DNA from 4 places in the Paenibacillus terreus genome. Region 2 is predicted to be linked to each of the others. Evidence: riboswitches for the same ligand, from Rfam matches in the RefSeq annotation. Region 2 holds a riboswitch; each other region holds the start of a gene.
What was found. Region 2 has a riboswitch for cyclic di-AMP ahead of ACE5KN_RS19420 (TrkH family potassium uptake protein). Riboswitches for the same ligand answer to the same signal wherever they lie in the genome.
Positions count from the first base shown of each region.

Region 1: another riboswitch for cyclic di-AMP. It lies ahead of ACE5KN_RS04490 (hypothetical protein); the one in region 2 lies ahead of ACE5KN_RS19420 (TrkH family potassium uptake protein).
Region 3: another riboswitch for cyclic di-AMP. It lies ahead of ACE5KN_RS30605 (C40 family peptidase); the one in region 2 lies ahead of ACE5KN_RS19420 (TrkH family potassium uptake protein).
Region 4: another riboswitch for cyclic di-AMP. It lies ahead of ACE5KN_RS30185 (resuscitation-promoting factor); the one in region 2 lies ahead of ACE5KN_RS19420 (TrkH family potassium uptake protein).

Region 1 is NZ_JBHIRX010000002.1:59,133-63,235, forward strand. Features, by position in the region: gene ACE5KN_RS04480 (rhamnogalacturonan lyase) at 1-85, shown strand, start outside; gene ACE5KN_RS04485 (GNAT family N-acetyltransferase) at 208-648, opposite strand; cyclic di-AMP (ydaO/yuaA leader) riboswitch at 1,071-1,265, shown strand; gene ACE5KN_RS04490 (hypothetical protein) at 1,393-1,809, shown strand; gene ACE5KN_RS04495 (ABC transporter ATP-binding protein) at 1,908-3,650, shown strand; gene ACE5KN_RS04500 (ABC transporter ATP-binding protein) at 3,631-4,103, shown strand, end outside.
Region 2 is NZ_JBHIRX010000011.1:72,616-76,718, reverse strand. Features, by position in the region: gene uvrC (excinuclease ABC subunit UvrC) at 1-316, shown strand, start outside; gene ACE5KN_RS19425 (CPBP family intramembrane glutamic endopeptidase) at 285-1,979, opposite strand; cyclic di-AMP (ydaO/yuaA leader) riboswitch at 2,205-2,350, shown strand; gene ACE5KN_RS19420 (TrkH family potassium uptake protein) at 2,459-3,802, shown strand; gene ACE5KN_RS19415 (potassium channel family protein) at 3,821-4,103, shown strand, end outside.
Region 3 is NZ_JBHIRX010000032.1:20,567-24,669, forward strand. Features, by position in the region: gene motA (flagellar motor stator protein MotA) at 1-36, opposite strand, end outside; gene ACE5KN_RS30590 (hypothetical protein) at 249-542, shown strand; gene ACE5KN_RS30595 (4a-hydroxytetrahydrobiopterin dehydratase) at 656-955, shown strand; gene ACE5KN_RS30600 (GNAT family N-acetyltransferase) at 1,020-1,550, opposite strand; gene ACE5KN_RS30605 (C40 family peptidase) at 1,763-2,239, opposite strand; cyclic di-AMP (ydaO/yuaA leader) riboswitch at 2,246-2,384, opposite strand; gene ACE5KN_RS30610 (hypothetical protein) at 2,662-3,492, opposite strand; gene ACE5KN_RS30615 (M1 family metallopeptidase) at 3,506-4,103, opposite strand, start outside.
Region 4 is NZ_JBHIRX010000030.1:44,676-48,778, reverse strand. Features, by position in the region: gene ACE5KN_RS30195 (HD domain-containing protein) at 1-113, shown strand, start outside; gene ACE5KN_RS30190 (TatD family hydrolase) at 228-1,019, shown strand; cyclic di-AMP (ydaO/yuaA leader) riboswitch at 1,206-1,464, shown strand; gene ACE5KN_RS30185 (resuscitation-promoting factor) at 1,746-2,885, shown strand; gene rnmV (ribonuclease M5) at 3,013-3,558, shown strand; gene rsmA (16S rRNA (adenine(1518)-N(6)/adenine(1519)-N(6))-dimethyltransferase RsmA) at 3,564-4,103, shown strand, end outside.

The sequences.
Region 1 (4,103 bases), on a different contig from region 2:
CAAAAAAGAGGAGCAGATTTCGCAGCGGGCTGCATGGACTCTCACCCGGTATGCTCAGCTGTTTATTGGACAAAATGAGAAGTGATGTGAAGCTATCATTTTACGAAACTTTTCGGTCAAAAGATAAACCGCCCCCGTAAAGGGCGGTTTAATGCAGTCAAGGCACCAGTTCATGCAGCATAATATTCATAATTGCAATCAGATAAGTTATTCAAAACTATACTTTGCAAGTATTTCCCCCCAAGGAGCTGGTCCCACTTCTCTAAAGCCTGATTTTGTGTATAGCGCTCTGGCTTCTTCATTATCTGGATTGTAGCCAAGCATTATAACCTCAGTTCTGTTATTGCTTTTTCTTATCTCATCAATAACCAGCAGCATAGCTTTATAACCATGGCCTTGTCCTTGGAATCTTTCGTCAATCATAAAACGGTAAATCCAGTAATTCCCATCCTCAGGATCGGGTCCATACATTGTAAATCCAATCATTACATCATCATTGTAAATCGCCTTTGTTACAAATCCTTCTAAAAATTGCGCCTCTGCAATCGAATAAAGATTTGCAGCCATAAACCTTTCTTGTTCCGGTTTCGGTTTAAGATAGGCACATTCTTCCCAATTACTCTTGGATATGGTTTGTAATGTAATCAATACTGGACTCCTCCTTGTATTCAGGAGAACCCTGTACGTGCTCCCCTACTTGGTAGACTTTTTCGGCATAGCATCAATTTGACATCTGTAATTTCTCATACCACATCACTCCTTCAAGAAGATGCATCAATTTCGTTCGTCATCTTTTTGTGAACTTTGAACCGAGGAGTTCCCGTTAATATTAAACTACTTGCACCTACGATGGTAGTGAATTTCAGATATAACTAAAGCCTTCCGCAAACGTCTTTTCGGATGGTTATGGCGGATATTGACATTTTTGATATAGTAGCGCCTCAACAGGCTGCTTTGACAGCCTTTGATTAAAGCAAATTTTGAAAGAATCGGGAATAACAAGTCTTTACACTATCATCCGGGCGGGTGTATGATTCAAATCGTAATTTGATTTTTTTTATATGATGATTTTGCTTTTATCGCTGAATTTCCGCACAGAGCGGAAAATGGGGGAACCAAAGCGGCCGACTGATTCCGGCAGAAGAGGCGGAACAGTTATGGCTTGCAGGGGTGAATCGCGGAGGAGATTCCAAGGTCTCGGCCGCGTAGGGCGACTCTCTCGCCCGAATCCGACAGCTAACCTCATAAGCGTACAGGGAGAGGCAGCAAACCGACTAATATCCAGTCCGTGTTTTATTGGCATATGGACCTTGGGAGAGAAGCCGCGGGAAGCTACTTGGACGCCCTGGCTTCTTTTTTTATTTTGCTGCCCGAATATCGAGGAGGATCTGAATGCAAACCGAGACCATTCTCGTTGTTGCTCCTAACAACGACGGCCGAAAATTTGTAAAGCTGTTGCAGCATCACCATTTGCCCTTTGCGGTTCTGACGAACAGCACCGCAGAAGAGAAGCATTTTGAGAAGCAGGGGGTGGAGCAAATTGTTCGGATCGATACGTCCATGACGGAGAAGTGGGTCATTCCCAAAATGACGGTAGGCTGTATTTTCATATTTGAGAGCAGTCTCAATCTTACCTGCCGCTATCTGCAAATCTGCAGGTCATGGACAGAACGGGAGATTCATGTCATTACCCGGCAGCTGATGCATCCAAGAGGCGTGTACCAGCGGATGGGCGCGGACCATGTGATTTATACCAAGACAGGAGAAGTCGGCTTTATCTTGAAAGGACTTAGAGATGGATGCCGGTAATATGTTTGTTACAATGTACGTATTAAAGGATGCAGACTAAGCGGCGGGAGTCGCTAAAGCTCAGGCTGAACGGCGGACCGTGCTAATCGGAGGGGGATATGGCATTCATATTTGTATTTCTGAAGAAGTATCGACTCGCCTCATTTATCGCTATTTTTATGATGCTGGTGGAGCTGTCGGTTGAACTGCTTCAGCCGTGGATCATTTCCAGAATCATCGATGATGGCATTCGGACGGGCAATCTGCAGACTGTCTGGCTGTGGGGCGGCATTCTTGTGGCAGGAGCAGCCGTCGCATTTGCCGCCGGGATCATTGGCACGTTTTATGCGTCACACGCCAGCCAGGGATTTGCTTATGATTTGCGGAGCAGGCTTTATGTGACGGTACAGTCTTTTTCTTATGCGCTGTTCAGCCGGTTCGCGGCCTCGTCGCTGATTACCCGCCTTACTGGCGATGTATCGCAGCTCCAGGATACCATTTTCATGAGCTTGCGCTTTATGTCCCGTGTGCCGCTGCTTGTTCTGGGCAGTGTCATCATGTCGCTCGTGGTTAACGTCAAACTAGGGGGGCTTCTGACAGTTACCGTTCCTGTGCTGCTGGTGTTTCTTTACCTTGTAATGAAGAAAGCCTCGGCTTTGTTCCGCAGCGTACAGCGCCGGCTGGACAGCGTAAACGGCTCTATTCAGGAAAATCTGACCGCGATCCGGCTGATTCGGGTATTTGTGCGCATGGGGCATGAAATCGGGCGTTTCTCCCGTCTTAGCGGAGAATTGATGAAGGGCACCGTTCGTGCGCTGCGGTTGACGGAAACGACGATGCCGTTTATTTTGCTGCTGATGAACCTGGCCATCATAGCGGTGCTGTGGAACGGAAGGGCGGATATTGCCACTGGAGAGGTCTCAGTCGGCGAAGTTGTTGCAGTTGTCAATTATGCGCTGAGGACGATCGGCGCCTTGTCGGCCCTGTCCTGGATTGTGGTTACCTATTCCCGTGCGGGAGCATCGGCGCAGCGAATCGGTGAACTGCTTGCAGCGACAGACAACATGTTGAAATATGTGGAAGGCACGTGCGAGAGGAAGCCTGTTCAAGGACAGGTGGAGTTTCGCAACGTTGGGTTCCGTTACCCGGACGGCAGCGCCCCGGTTCTGGCGGATATTTCATTCCGGGTGCGTCCGGGCGAGCGGGTGGCAATCATGGGGGCGACCGGTTCGGGCAAGTCTTCGCTCGTTCAGCTCATACCCAGGCTGTATGAGGAGACGGAAGGTGTCGTATTGATCGATGGCACGGACGCGAAGCAGCTTGATGTGAGGCAGCTAAGGGATGCCACTGGTTACGTGCCGCAGGAGGTGATACTGTTCTCGGGAACGATCCGTGAAAATATCGCCTGGGGGGATGAGCGTGCCACGCTGGACGATATCCGTGCAGCGGCACGGCAGGCGCAGCTTCATGAGACGATCGAAGGCCTGCCGAATGGTTACGATACGGTTCTGGGCCAGCGTGGGATCAATCTGTCCGGGGGGCAGAAGCAGCGGCTCTCCATTGCCCGTGCGCTCGTACGCAAGCCGTCCATTCTGATACTGGACGACAGCACCAGCGCGCTTGACGTGAAGACCGAAGCGGCTTTGCTGGCCGAATTGGAGGCTCTCTCGTGCACGACGTTCCTGATTACACAGAAAATCAACTCGACGATCTCTGCGGACCTGATTCTACTGCTGGATGAAGGCCGCCTCATTGCGAAGGGAACACATGAGGAATTGCTTTCCGGTTCAGAATTATACCGGCGTATTTATCAGTCCCAATTCGGAGAGGAGGCACTTCAGCATGCTCAAGGCATTCACTGAACCATTCCGGTATCCAAGGCCTGCATCGGCTCAGCAGCCAGGCGCCCGTGGCGGCCGGAAACCTGCGGCCAAAGCGAAGAACTGGTCCGGCACATTACAGCGGGTATGGCATTACCTTGCCCGCCGCAAATTCAAATTGGCGCTTGTTCTGCTGATGGTCTTGCTCAGTTCCGGTCTGGCGCTGCTGGGGCCTTATCTCGTGGGCGTGGCCATAGATCATTATCTGGAAGGAGGGCTAAACCGGACATGGATCTGGTTCCTGGCCGGATTGGCTGTCGTGTATGCCCTGTACTCACTGACCGTCTGGCTGCAAAATATCTGGATGATCGAGGTGGCGCAGGAGACGGTGTACCGGATGCGCCTCGATTTGTTTGCTCACCTGCACAGGCTGCCGATCCCGTTCTTCGGCAAGCGCCAGCAGGGAGAAATTATGAGCCGCTTGACCAACGACAT
Region 2 (4,103 bases):
GCTGCTGGTCGGCGATCCGCCGGAGACGGTGGCGTTGCCGCGCAACAGCGAGGAATTTTACCTGCTGCAGCGCATTCAGGAGGAGGTTCACCGTTTTGCCATCACCTTCCACAGAGAACAGCGCGGCAAATCCATGGTGACCTCAAGACTTGATGCAATTCCGGGCATTGGGGAAAAACGGCGTAAAATGCTGCTTAAGCATTTTGGCTCCATCAAAAAAATAAAAGAGGCCAGCGTTGAAGATTTCCGGCCTCTCTCCATTGGCGACAAGCTCGCCAGACAAATTATAACTGCCCTTCAGGATGAGGAGTCGTAATATACGGCTTCTCGTTTTTTTTAGGGTTAAAGAGGTACACCACGTAGCCGACAACAGCCGGCAGCACCATTCCGATGGCCCCTACGGCGATGTTGACGGGATCTCCCATCGACATCAGGCTGATTCCCATCAGAATGCTGTCGAATACGACATGACTGAACATTGCAGTAATAAAGCCGTATCTAAGGAAAATAAAGCTGAAAATCAGGCCAAGAAACAGAAGCTCGATCGGACGGGTAATGACAGGGTAAATCGGATACAGGGTATGCCCGAACGCCCAGATCAGCGAGCTGATGGCGCTTGCGGCCAGCGTGCTGCGCACGATCTTTCTCAGCATCGGGATGCCGAACAGCCTGTAAAGCGCCTCTTCCCCGATCCCCGCCATCCATGCCATGATCGGCAGCAGCCAGGCATAGGCCATATTATACGGCGACTGTGTCTCATCTATGGTAGACCAGCTGCCGATCAGCAGGTTGAGAATAACGAAGATGACGGACTGAACTCCCAGCAGGATGAAAGCCCACAGATATCCGGTGCCCATGCTGCGCAGCACATAAACTCCGTATCCGGGCTCTTTGGCCCGCGGCCACGGATTGAGACCAGCCTTTTTCCAAAGCCCGTTGCCTCCTACAAAGGAAAAATAAATGATAACCCCCATCATCAGATTAAAGATAATTTGCAGACCGATGCCGAAGATCAGAGCGTCCCTGTTGGCGGATTGAGCCTGCAAATAAGGCATCATGTTGAACAGAGTCAGCACCGAAATGGCAAAATAAATGAAGCTCAGCATAATACCGCGGGTAAATGAGGTATGACGCCGGGTCAAACTGCTGTATACCACGGCAAGCACGCCTAGCACAAAGGAAAACAGCATGTAGCCGATATAATACAGAAGGTTTGCAAGCTTTGTCTGCTGATCCACATATTCTGTTTGGGAAGGAGGCACAGCAAAGGAGGACGCTAGAGAGCGGACGCCCCCGTTTTCAAACGTCAGCCTGATCTGCAGCACGGCATCCCCGATCTTGCTTCCTTCATCCGAATAGGTGAGCCCTGGTTTGTCTTCGCGGCTTTCCACAGTCAGATTTTCCGTGTTATATCCCATCTGCTTCAGTATGGGCGCTGCCAATGCCTCTTTATCTGCAAGAGACAGGCCCGCTTCGTATGACCGCAGCAGCCCGCTTCGGGTTTCCCCTTCAGGAAGAGCTTCGGTGCTGTTATAAAATCCGTCGCTCATTTGAATAATAAAACCGGCAGGTTTTCCCGTCTGCAGCCCCACATCAACCATCACGGTACGATCCTGAGCCGGATCGGGCAGGCTGACCCGGTAAAATTCATAAGGAAATTTGCCGCTCCACACCCGGTTGTATTCGGGAAGCAGCTGCTCCCTGGAAAGGTAACCGTACAGCTCGGATTGTGCTTCATAGGCCGGGGCCGGAATTTCTTCCGCTGAGCTTTTATAACCCAAAACGGACTTGGCAAAAGCTTCAGCGCTCTCTATTGCCTGCTGTTTGCTGATTACCTCCCCTGGCTGATTCTGGTTTAAGGATGCAAGCACCGGCAGCAGCACCTGCAGCAGCAGAAACACGGCGAGGCCGACGATGCCCAGGATGCTCAGCTTTTTGAAATCAGCGGTTAATTTAACCGGTATTCCTATGGGATTCATCTAATACCTCCTTCATCTGAACCATTTAAAGATAACATAGTGTTCTGTTGACCGCCATCGCTTCATGAACGTGTGTAAATACGATGAAAAAGATGAAAGAATACAATAATGTAGGATTCATTGCAGCAGGACAGCATCTTTTGCACTGAATTGGCGTTATTTGAGTCTTTTTCATGAAAAGCCTCTTTTGTGATGTACAAGGAGAAGGTTTATAATTTGTTTGCAATTGCATAAATGCCGAATTTCGTTACGAAAACGGGGGAACCATTAAATTGGGGTGAATTTCGCACCTGGTCATGGCCGGGTCCGAATAGGACAATTCTGCAGTCCGAATCCGTCAGCTAACCTCGTAGGCTGCAGCAGGAACCTGGTCAGGCACTCGGTTTTCCGGTGTCTTTTTTTATGATTATGGAGCGGTCTATCTTTTGTGAGGTACATCGATGGACGTTTTTTTTATTGACTTTTTCTAGAGGTGTAGAATGATAATTCCAAAACTGAAGTGGCTGCATTTATCCCCACCGCGCATTCTTGTGTGCGGCTTTGCCCTTATTATTTTGCTCGGAGCGGGACTGCTTATGCTGCCCATCTCCAATACATCGGGGGTGCCGCTGCCGTTTATTGACGCCTTGTTCACCGCGACGTCGGCCACTTGTGTGACCGGTCTGGTCGTTGTGGATACTGGCACGCATTTTACCGTATTCGGCCAGATCGTCATCGCGCTGTTAATCCAGATCGGGGGGCTTGGCTTTATGACCATGGCCACCTTGGTGGCTCTCGTGTTCAAGCGCAGAATTTCACTGAAGGAAAGGCTCATTCTCCAGGAAGCGATGAATCAGACCTCCATGGAGGGCATCGTCTCACTGATCCGCAAGGTGCTGCTGTACTCGCTCATTATAGAAGCGGTGTGCGCCGTGGTGTTCGCGGCACGCTGGTCTTTTGACATGCCCGTGGGCAGAGCCATTTACTTCGGGGTGTGGCATGCCATTTCGATGTTTAACAATGCAGGCTTCGACCTGTTCGGTGAATTCCGCAGCCTGACATTGTACGTGAACGACCCGGTTGTCAACTTTACGGCCATGTTCTTGATTGTTACCGGCGGTATCGGTTTTGTGGTCATGTCGGATCTGGTGGAGTACCGCAAGAAAAGAAAGCTGTCCCTGCATACCAAAGTTGTGCTTACGATGACAGCAGTGCTTATTGTTACCGGCGCCTTGGTTATTATCGTCTTCGAATTCACCAATCCAAGGACGCTCGGCAGCCTGCCGTGGTCAGGCAAAGTTCTGGCTTCGCTTTTTCAGTCCGTTACGCCGCGCACGGCGGGCGCCAATACGCTGGATATCGCCGGACTCCGCCAGGCTACGCAGTTTTTCATTATTATACTGATGTTTATCGGTGCTTCTCCAGGCTCAACTGGCGGCGGTATTAAAACGACGACTTTTACGATTCTTGCAGGAGCCGTAGTGTCCATGGTGCGCGGAAGGGAAGATATCGTGATTTACCGTTACCGGCTGGCGCAGGAGCGTATTCTGAAGGCACTTACGATTACGATGCTAGCCCTTTTTCTGGTGATTACCGTTACGATGATTCTTACCACCACCGAGGATCATCATTTCTTGATGATTCTGTTTGAAACGACCTCCGCATTCGGAACGGTCGGGCTTTCGATGGGACTGACGCCGGACTTGACGGTGATCGGCAAAATATTGATCAGCTTCACGATGTTCGCGGGCAGGCTTGGACCGATCACGCTCGCATACGCTCTGGGAAAAAAGCAGGACAAAGAGCTTTACCGGCACCCGGAAGGCAAAATGATTATAGGATAAGGGAGTTACAGATCAGCAATGAAGACTCAGCAGTTCGTGATTATCGGTTTGGGACGTTTTGGCTCCAGCCTGGGATTGCAGCTTATGGAAATGGGATGTGAGGTGCTCGGCATCGACAGAGATGAAGATGTCGTGGAGGAAATGAGCGAGCATCTGACTCATGCGGTGGCCGGTGACGCAACCGATGAGCAGCTGCTCCGTTCCATTGGGGTCCGCAATATGGATTGCGGCATCGTGGCCATCGGAGATGATATCCAGATGAGCATTCTCGCCACCATTTTATTGAAGGAACTGGGCATCA
Region 3 (4,103 bases), on a different contig from region 2:
CCCGAGCGCAAGTCCTATAATAGTTGAAATTTGCATTGTACACCTCATCCATGAGAAATTGGTAGAACACCCGGTTCGGCTGGAGGACATCCTTGCCCTCCAATGCATTTTAGTGAAACGGATTACCATATTTATCGACAAAAGCCCCTTTTTTTTTAAGGGCGATTTCACGGTATAATGAAGACAACTCTGATTAATGACAATTTTGAGAACATGATTCCAAATCTGGAATGAGGAGCGGGGTTCGCATGGGAGTTAAGCATGGAAGGGAATATGAGCATATTCTTAAGGAGCTGACGGATGCAGTAGGGCGTATTCCGGACAGCTACCTTTTTTTTGAAATGGAAGCGGACGAATGGGCGCGTCTGGGCGGCGAGGAACGCGCTGAGGTTCAGGAGGCGCTGGCTGAGGATCTCTTTTATGCGCTTGGGGAAGAACCTGTTATTCCGGTCGGCAGCGGGGTCGTCATTCATGACCGGAATCACTACCGGATCGATGTTCTGATCGGCGAAGAGGAGTTGACCTTCGTGTCTCTCGTGTAACATAACCATATGGATTTCTCGCCGAAGCCATGGTAATATGAAACACGATATAGGCACTGACCCTAAAGACATCAGGAACGGCTTCCGTATAACGGAGAGGAGTAGGAATTACAATGCCTTTTACATTAGAGGAAATAGAGGCTCATCTGGAGAAGCTAGAGGGCTGGGAGCTTGAAGAGGGACGCTGGATTGTCCGAAAATATGTCTTTTCCAGCTTTATGAGAGGAATTGCATTCGTGGATGAGGTAGCTGGTATTTCGGAAGCATTCAATCACCATCCGTTTATTACCATTGATTACAAGACGGTCACACTGCGTCTTACCTCATGGGATGAAGGCGGGATCACAGCAGTGGATATAAAAGAAGCGCAGCAGTACAATGAAGCGTTCGAACGAATGCGTTCGGAGGATTAGCCCTGCAACACCAAATAAACTTAAGCAAATAAGCGTTTTAATGGAGAAACGCCCTGGTTTAGAGTTAAGACTCTGATTCCGGGGCGTTTGGTATATTGTGTGTATCTTCACCATGATTGTAGACCATGCAATGAAAAGGTTTCATCCCTTCGGGAGTTTGCCGCTCGTAGGTATCGGTAATCCGAAAGCCTGCCGACCGGTAGGCTCTGATGGCCCGTTTGTTCCAGACGAGGACTTCGAGGTCGATCTCATTGTGTGGTGTACGGCGCCTGGCTTCCTCGGCGATAGCCCTCACAAACTCCGCGCCATGTCCATGACCGCAGAGTTCAGGGCGCATTCCGAGACCAAGGCGGGTCACCCCTTCCATAGGGAAATACTGGGCAAATCCGCATAGATCCCCTGACTCATTCAATACGGCGACATATTGGGAGCTCCGCAGCTCCGTGTTGGCGAATTCGATATCAAGAGCCTTCATTTGCTCCCAAGGGAGCCAGCCGTAGATGTCGTAAGGTGGTTCATATTTCCACTCGCATATGGCAGCCGCCTGCTTTTCACTCATCGGAACGACCTGATAGCTTGCTGATCCGGCGGACATGTTCTTTCCCCCCTTTAGTTAAACCTGTTTGGCAACAAAAAAACGTCTATCGATGTACATTCACAGATGACAGACCGCATCTACCGATAGTTTTTTCGATTTCAGGAGGCTTATGCCAAAGTGTTTATACTTACTGAAATCTAAAAAAACAGCCTCAATTCCGGTCGGAATCGAAGCTGCTATTGAAGTTCGTATGAATGATGTAATGATTTCTAATCAAGGGCAACGGATTCGTAAGTGGATGTGCTCATGACACGTTTGGCACCAAGATACCGGTTGGCGTAGTAACTTTCATTCAAGGAACTGACGGTGACACCGCGCGATGAGGAGGAATGGGCAAACTTGCCGTCGCCTACAAAAATCCCTACATGTGAAACTCCTCTTCCGTTGGTGTTAAAGAATACCAGATCGCCAGGTCGCATTTCATCCCGCGAAACGGAGGTTCCCATATCGAATTGAGAGGAGGATTGGCGTGGAAGATCGATTCCAAGCTTCTCAAATACATAACTTGTAAATCCGGAACAGTCAAATCCGCTCAACGTTGTGCCGCCTGCTCTATAAGAAGTGCCTTTGGCATCCTGAATGATCTGGTCCATTTTAGAGTCCGCATATACGCTTCCTGCGCCGAACGAAAAGGCCGAGAAGGCGATTGCTGCACTCATGAGTGCGATAGTTAGCTTCTTCTTCAAAAAAATACAAACCCCTTCCAATGCCTGCGAGGTTAGCTTAAGGGTTCGGTAGAAGGCTCCCCTATGATCCCTCTGTTGCGAGATCAATTCACCCAAAACTGGTTCCCCCGCTTCCCAGGTGCCGGGAATTCGGCTTCACTTAGATATGCACCTTGAAGCGTATGAATAATCCTGAATGGTTTGTCTAAAAAGGTTACAACAATAATTACAAAGTTGTTACTATCAGTTCACTGCGACTATTGTAACAAAGGAAGCATAGTTTGGCAAATGTTTCATAGCAAAAAACTGCAAAAAAATAGCCTCTGCAGCAAGCAGAGACAAAAAATATCGAAAGCACTATGTTAAGTGAGATTAAACAAACCTATACTTTTGAGAATTCACTATATTTTTTGTTCGCTTGAAATGCAGGGGTTGGCATCATTTTACTCCTTGGTGAACGAATCACAAGCCGTATTCCATAAATGATACTGTGCGGACGTATGCCATATTGTAAAAAGTGAAGAAATAAAATGATAGGTCTGATGCAGAATGAGTGCAAGCAGTCCTGTCCACAGCCAGGCCGAAGCGGTAAAGATAGAGAGCAGGACGAATACGGACGCTCCGAGCAGTGCGGATATTCCGATACCGGGCAGAATTCGCCGCATGCAGCAGGCGAGCGAGAACCAGGCGCCCCTCCCGCTGATCGTTCCGAACTGCATGTACATCACGCATTGACGGATGAGCCAGGCCAAAATGCCCCATAAAGCGATGTAGGGGAGAAGACGGGCGGCGGCCATGAGCGGCTCGTTCATTAAACCGGACAGAGTCTGCAGCAGACGCGGTATAATCCAGTATCCGGGAAGCAGCAGAAGGCAGATTTCAACCGTGTAATATAAAAGGGACGAACGCCAGAACAGCCGGATGCCGGTGAGAAAGGAACGCCGTCCTAGCTCTTTCTTCATGTGCAGGCTGTAATACACACCTACGCGGACCAAAGGGGTCAACAGCATGCGCAGCAAGATGACCGCAAGCAGAACCCAGAAATACAGATGGACGGAAGAATTTTGCACCAATGCAATTTGGCTCTCCATCCAGAATAAGGTCTGGTTGAGCTCGCTCTGCCCGCTTCCCGGATAACGCAGCAGCAGGGGCACAATCCCCGATTCCGTGTATTTATAGTTGAATACTCCCCAGACAAGACGGTAGATAAACAGCAGAATTACGATAAAAAAGTGCAAGCGGACGAGCGTCCAACCCTCTTTTACAGAATTCATCACCTCGGACACCTCACCATGACAGACTTCCAATCAAAGCTTCAGCCAGCCTGGTCATCCCCAGAAGCCAGCGTGTTTCGGTTTTCTCCGGCAGCTTGGCCAGCAGTGTGTTATTCAGGTGGTTGTTCTCCAGAGGGATCGTATGAAGAGGATCAATGACCACCGAGGCAGCGGGGGACCGGCTTTGAATACGGTAGGTTACCTTTTGCTGCTTGCCGTCCCACGTTTTCTGCACGCTGCTTTTATCCTCGAACGTAATTTGTACAGGCACTGCCGGCACGTCGCCACCCTTTTTGGAAACGGTAACGACAGACTCGTACATTCCATTCTCCAGCTTGCGAACCTGAATGTTGTCCACTGCGAAATCGGCCATCTGACTGCCGTATACATACTGATTGAAATATTGGGACCAGGACTTGCCCGTCAATTTCTCCGTGACTCGCTGGAAATCCTGAGTGGATGGATGCTTGAAGCGGTATTTCCGCACATAGGAACGAAGCAGAGCCTCCATTTTGGCGCTTCCCAGCTGCTGTTCCATGCCAAGCAGCACCAGTTTGCCGCGCAAGTAGGCATTTTGCGCATAGTGGCTGGGCGAGCTGTATTTCCATGCT
Region 4 (4,103 bases), on a different contig from region 2:
GCTCGATCAGCGGTATTCACCGGGGGAAATACCATCTGTATTACCCGCAGAATAAATTGGAGCAAATCAGGGATACTCTGCCGCCGGATGTTCAGAAGTTGTTTGTAAAATAATCTTCAAGTCATTTGTTTTAGCCTTAAGCATCATGATATAAAAGGTTGCAAAAATAGAAAATTGCCAAAGAAAGAAATTAATCTAAATTAAATCCAATTAAGGAGGAACAATCCTTGGAATTATTTGATACACACACTCATCTAGATTCGCCACAATTTAATGAAGACAGAGAGCAGATCATATCAAATGCCGTCGAAGCGGGAGTTACGCGAATGATCAATGTCGGTTTTAATAGAGAGACTATTCCCAGTACAATGAAGCTTGCCGAAACGTATGATTTTATTTATGCGGCTGTCGGATGGCATCCTGTGGATGCCATCACCATGCAGGATGGAGATTTGGAATGGATTGCATCGCTTTGCGAGCATGAGAAGGTCGTGGCCATTGGAGAAATTGGGTTGGATTACCATTGGGATACTTCTCCAAAGGATGTTCAGCAGCGAGTATTGCGCCAACAAATCGGACTTGCCCGGGAACTGGGAATGCCTATTGTCATTCACAATCGGGATGCGCACGAGGATATCGTGAAAATTTTGCGTGAGGAGAAAGCGCATGAGGTTGGAGGAGTAATGCATTCGTTCTCCGGCAGCTGGGAAATTGCTAAATTATGTCTGAATATGGGATTTCATTTGTCGTTTGGCGGACCGATTACGTTCAAAAATGCGCGTCAGCCGAAAGAGGTTTTGGCGCAGGTGCCGATGGACCGTTTATTGATTGAGACCGATTCCCCTTACTTGACACCACACCCCTTCAGAGGCAAACGAAATGAGTCGGCTTATGTGAAATTGGTGGCTGAAGCGGCTGCCCAAATTAAGGGAATTTCCGTGGAGGAATTGGCGGCTGTCACGACCCAAAATGGGCTGGAACGATTTTACATCAAGAGGAAACGTGAGATAAACCGTTAAAAAAGTAAGACAGACGGAGTTAATCATAAAAATGTTTCAGGAAAACGGCGATTATTACAATATTTTAACCGATTATTTAGAGAAAAACACTTGAAACCTGCTTTACAACATGCATATAAACAGGATATCATCGTTTCAGTGAATTATTGAGGCCGTGTAAAGGGGCAAATCAATAGTTCATTTCATGGACCAGTCTCGCTTAGTCTCCGTCATGGAGAACGGGGGAACCGATATGATGGCAGGCCGAAAGGGAGCTGCAGCGGAAGCTTACAGACATAGACACGCCGCTGTGCGCTGTTCCTTTGCTGACATCATAGTTCGATTTCTTTTCTGGGTCTTAGGGGTGAATGTGAAGGCAGCCGCCATGAGCGGGTGACTGGAACTAGGGCGACTCTCTACGTCCGAACCCGACAGCTAACCCCGTAAGCGTATCAAGAGAGAAGCTGCCTCGTGCATGGATTTTCCGCGTAATCATTGACGGAAGCCGCGAAAGAGCTCTCTTAACTCTTTCCTGGCTTTTTTAGTTTATGAATATGGGAGAACTTGCCCACATACTGTTACATAACGAAGTTATGAACCAGTAAAGGGGGGCGCCATGCTGCGAAGACGGGAACATGATGCAGGGCAGGCTGCAGTCAGGCTTGTCTTGTAGAAAATCTGGTATAGTCGCGTCAATTTCAATCATGCATTACTCTAGACGGCGAGGCTATGAAGGAGGACGGAGAAGTGGGAATTTTCCAGCAAGGGGATGCCCATGAGTCACGCTCATCCAGCATGTCTTACGCGTTGCGATGGAAGCATGAAAAATTGCGCCACGCATCACTGGTCGCTATTTTTCTAATCGCACTAACAATCATGATCTCTATTCTGGTGTACACACAGACAAAGAAGCAAGTGGTTCTGGTCATCGATGGCCAGACAAGAGCGGTGGAAACCCGCGGAGAAAGTTTGCAGGATGTTCTGGAGGAGCATTCCATTACACTGGCACCCCATGACAAGATTTCCATGTCGGTGAACGGAGCTATCCAGGATGGCGACCGTGTAGTCATTAAACGGGCTACCCAAGTGAATGTATCCGCAGGTTATGAAACCAAGAAGCTGTACACCACCGAAAATACAGTAAAAGACGCTGTTCAAACCTTAGGCTATAATTTGTCACCTGAAGATAAGGTTTCCCCTTCGCTCGACACCAAAGTCTCTTCTAACATGGATATAAAAATCGTCCGTGTAACGAAGCAGCAGGTTCAGCAAAAGGCCGAAATCCCTCACAGAGTCGTCAAGACGGCTGATCCAAGCTTGTACAAGGGAGATAACCGTGTTCTGGTGAGCGGTAAAGACGGGGTCATGATTCAGAATATCGAGAAGGTGTATCATGACGGGAAACTGGTTTCAAAGCGCATGGTCAGCAAAGAGGTCGGTACGAAGCGTGTTGATAAGGTTATTGCAGTAGGCACAAAGAAGAAGCCTGTTGTACTCGCGGCATCAACCGGGCCTTCCGATTCCGCAAGCACGGCCAGCGCCAATACGACTAGCCGGGCAGGAATAGAATTTAAGTATACAAAAGTGTTAAACGATGTATCCATGACAGCTTACTCCGCACAGGAACCTGGCATTGGCACCCGGACATCCTCCGGTACGCGCGTAACCGAAGGCCGGACCATTGCTGTGGATCCCGACGTGATTCCAATCGGCTGGTGGGTATATATTGAAGGCCTCGGCTTCCGCCGTGCGGAGGATACTGGCGGCGCCATCAAAGGCAATAAAATCGATGTGTATTATGAGAGTTTAAACAAAGCGTTGAACTTTGGCCGTAAAAGCGGGATGACGGTATATGTCATCGGGCCGGTCAAGCCGGAATTGAATTAACCATCGGCAGATTGAAGGTTGTATTTCAATCGATGATTAGGATAGTATTAAGATCATAAAGATGCCATGCTAAGAAGAGGATGATCATCCTCTTCTTATTTTTTGTTCAGGAAGGAAGAAAGAAGCAATGATCAAGGAAGTCATCGTCGTGGAAGGCCGTGATGATACGGTTGCCGTTAAAAGGGCGGTTGAAGCCGACACCATTGAAACCGGCGGCTCTGCCATCAATGCCATGACCATTCGCAAAATTGCCATGGCCCAGAAGCGGCGCGGTGTCATTATACTGACCGATCCCGATCATGCCGGGGAACGGATACGGAAGATTATCGCCTCCAAGGTGCCGGGCTGTAAGCAGGCCTTTATTCCGGAGGCGGAAGCGACCCGAAAAGGGGATATCGGGGTGGAGAATGCTTCCCCGGAAGCAATCCGCCATGCGCTCGCCAGGGTTCACACGACGGTGGAGGGTGCCAGCCCCCTGATCGATTGGGAAGACCTTATCGACGCAGGCCTGATCACGCATCCAAGGGCAGCCTCCCGCCGGATGGCTTTGGGTAATATACTGGGCATCGGTTACTGCAACGGGAAGCAGCTTCACAAGCGTCTGACGATGTTCCAGATCAGCCGCGAGGAATTCGCGGAAGCATTACAGCAAATTGAAAATGAAGGATTGTGATGGGCATGAAGGGGTTTGAAGATATTGCGACTCCCCGCCGGACCAAGGAGATCATTCAACGGCACGGTTTTTCGTTTAAGAAGAGCCTGGGCCAGAATTTTCTGATTGATCAGAATATACTGCAAAAAATCGTAGATGCCGCCGGTCTGGATGAGACGAAGGGAGCGCTTGAAATCGGTCCGGGGATTGGAGCGCTGACGGAGCGGCTGGCCCGTTCCGCCAAATGCGTAACGGCTGTGGAGATCGATCAGCGGCTATTACCCATTCTGGACGAAGTTTTGGCCCCGTACGACCGCGTGCGTGTGCGTCATGGGGATGTGCTGAAGCTGGACCTTAAAGAGGTGTTTGAAGAGGACTTTGCGGATGTGGACAAGGTTAGTGTGGTGGCCAATCTGCCTTATTACGTTACAACTCCCATCCTGATGAAGCTGCTGGAGGACAAGCTGCCTCTGGAGAATATCGTCGTCATGATTCAAAAGGAGGTGGCTGAGCGAATGGCCGCTTCCCCGGGCTCCAAGGATTATGGCAGCTTGAGCATAGCGGTG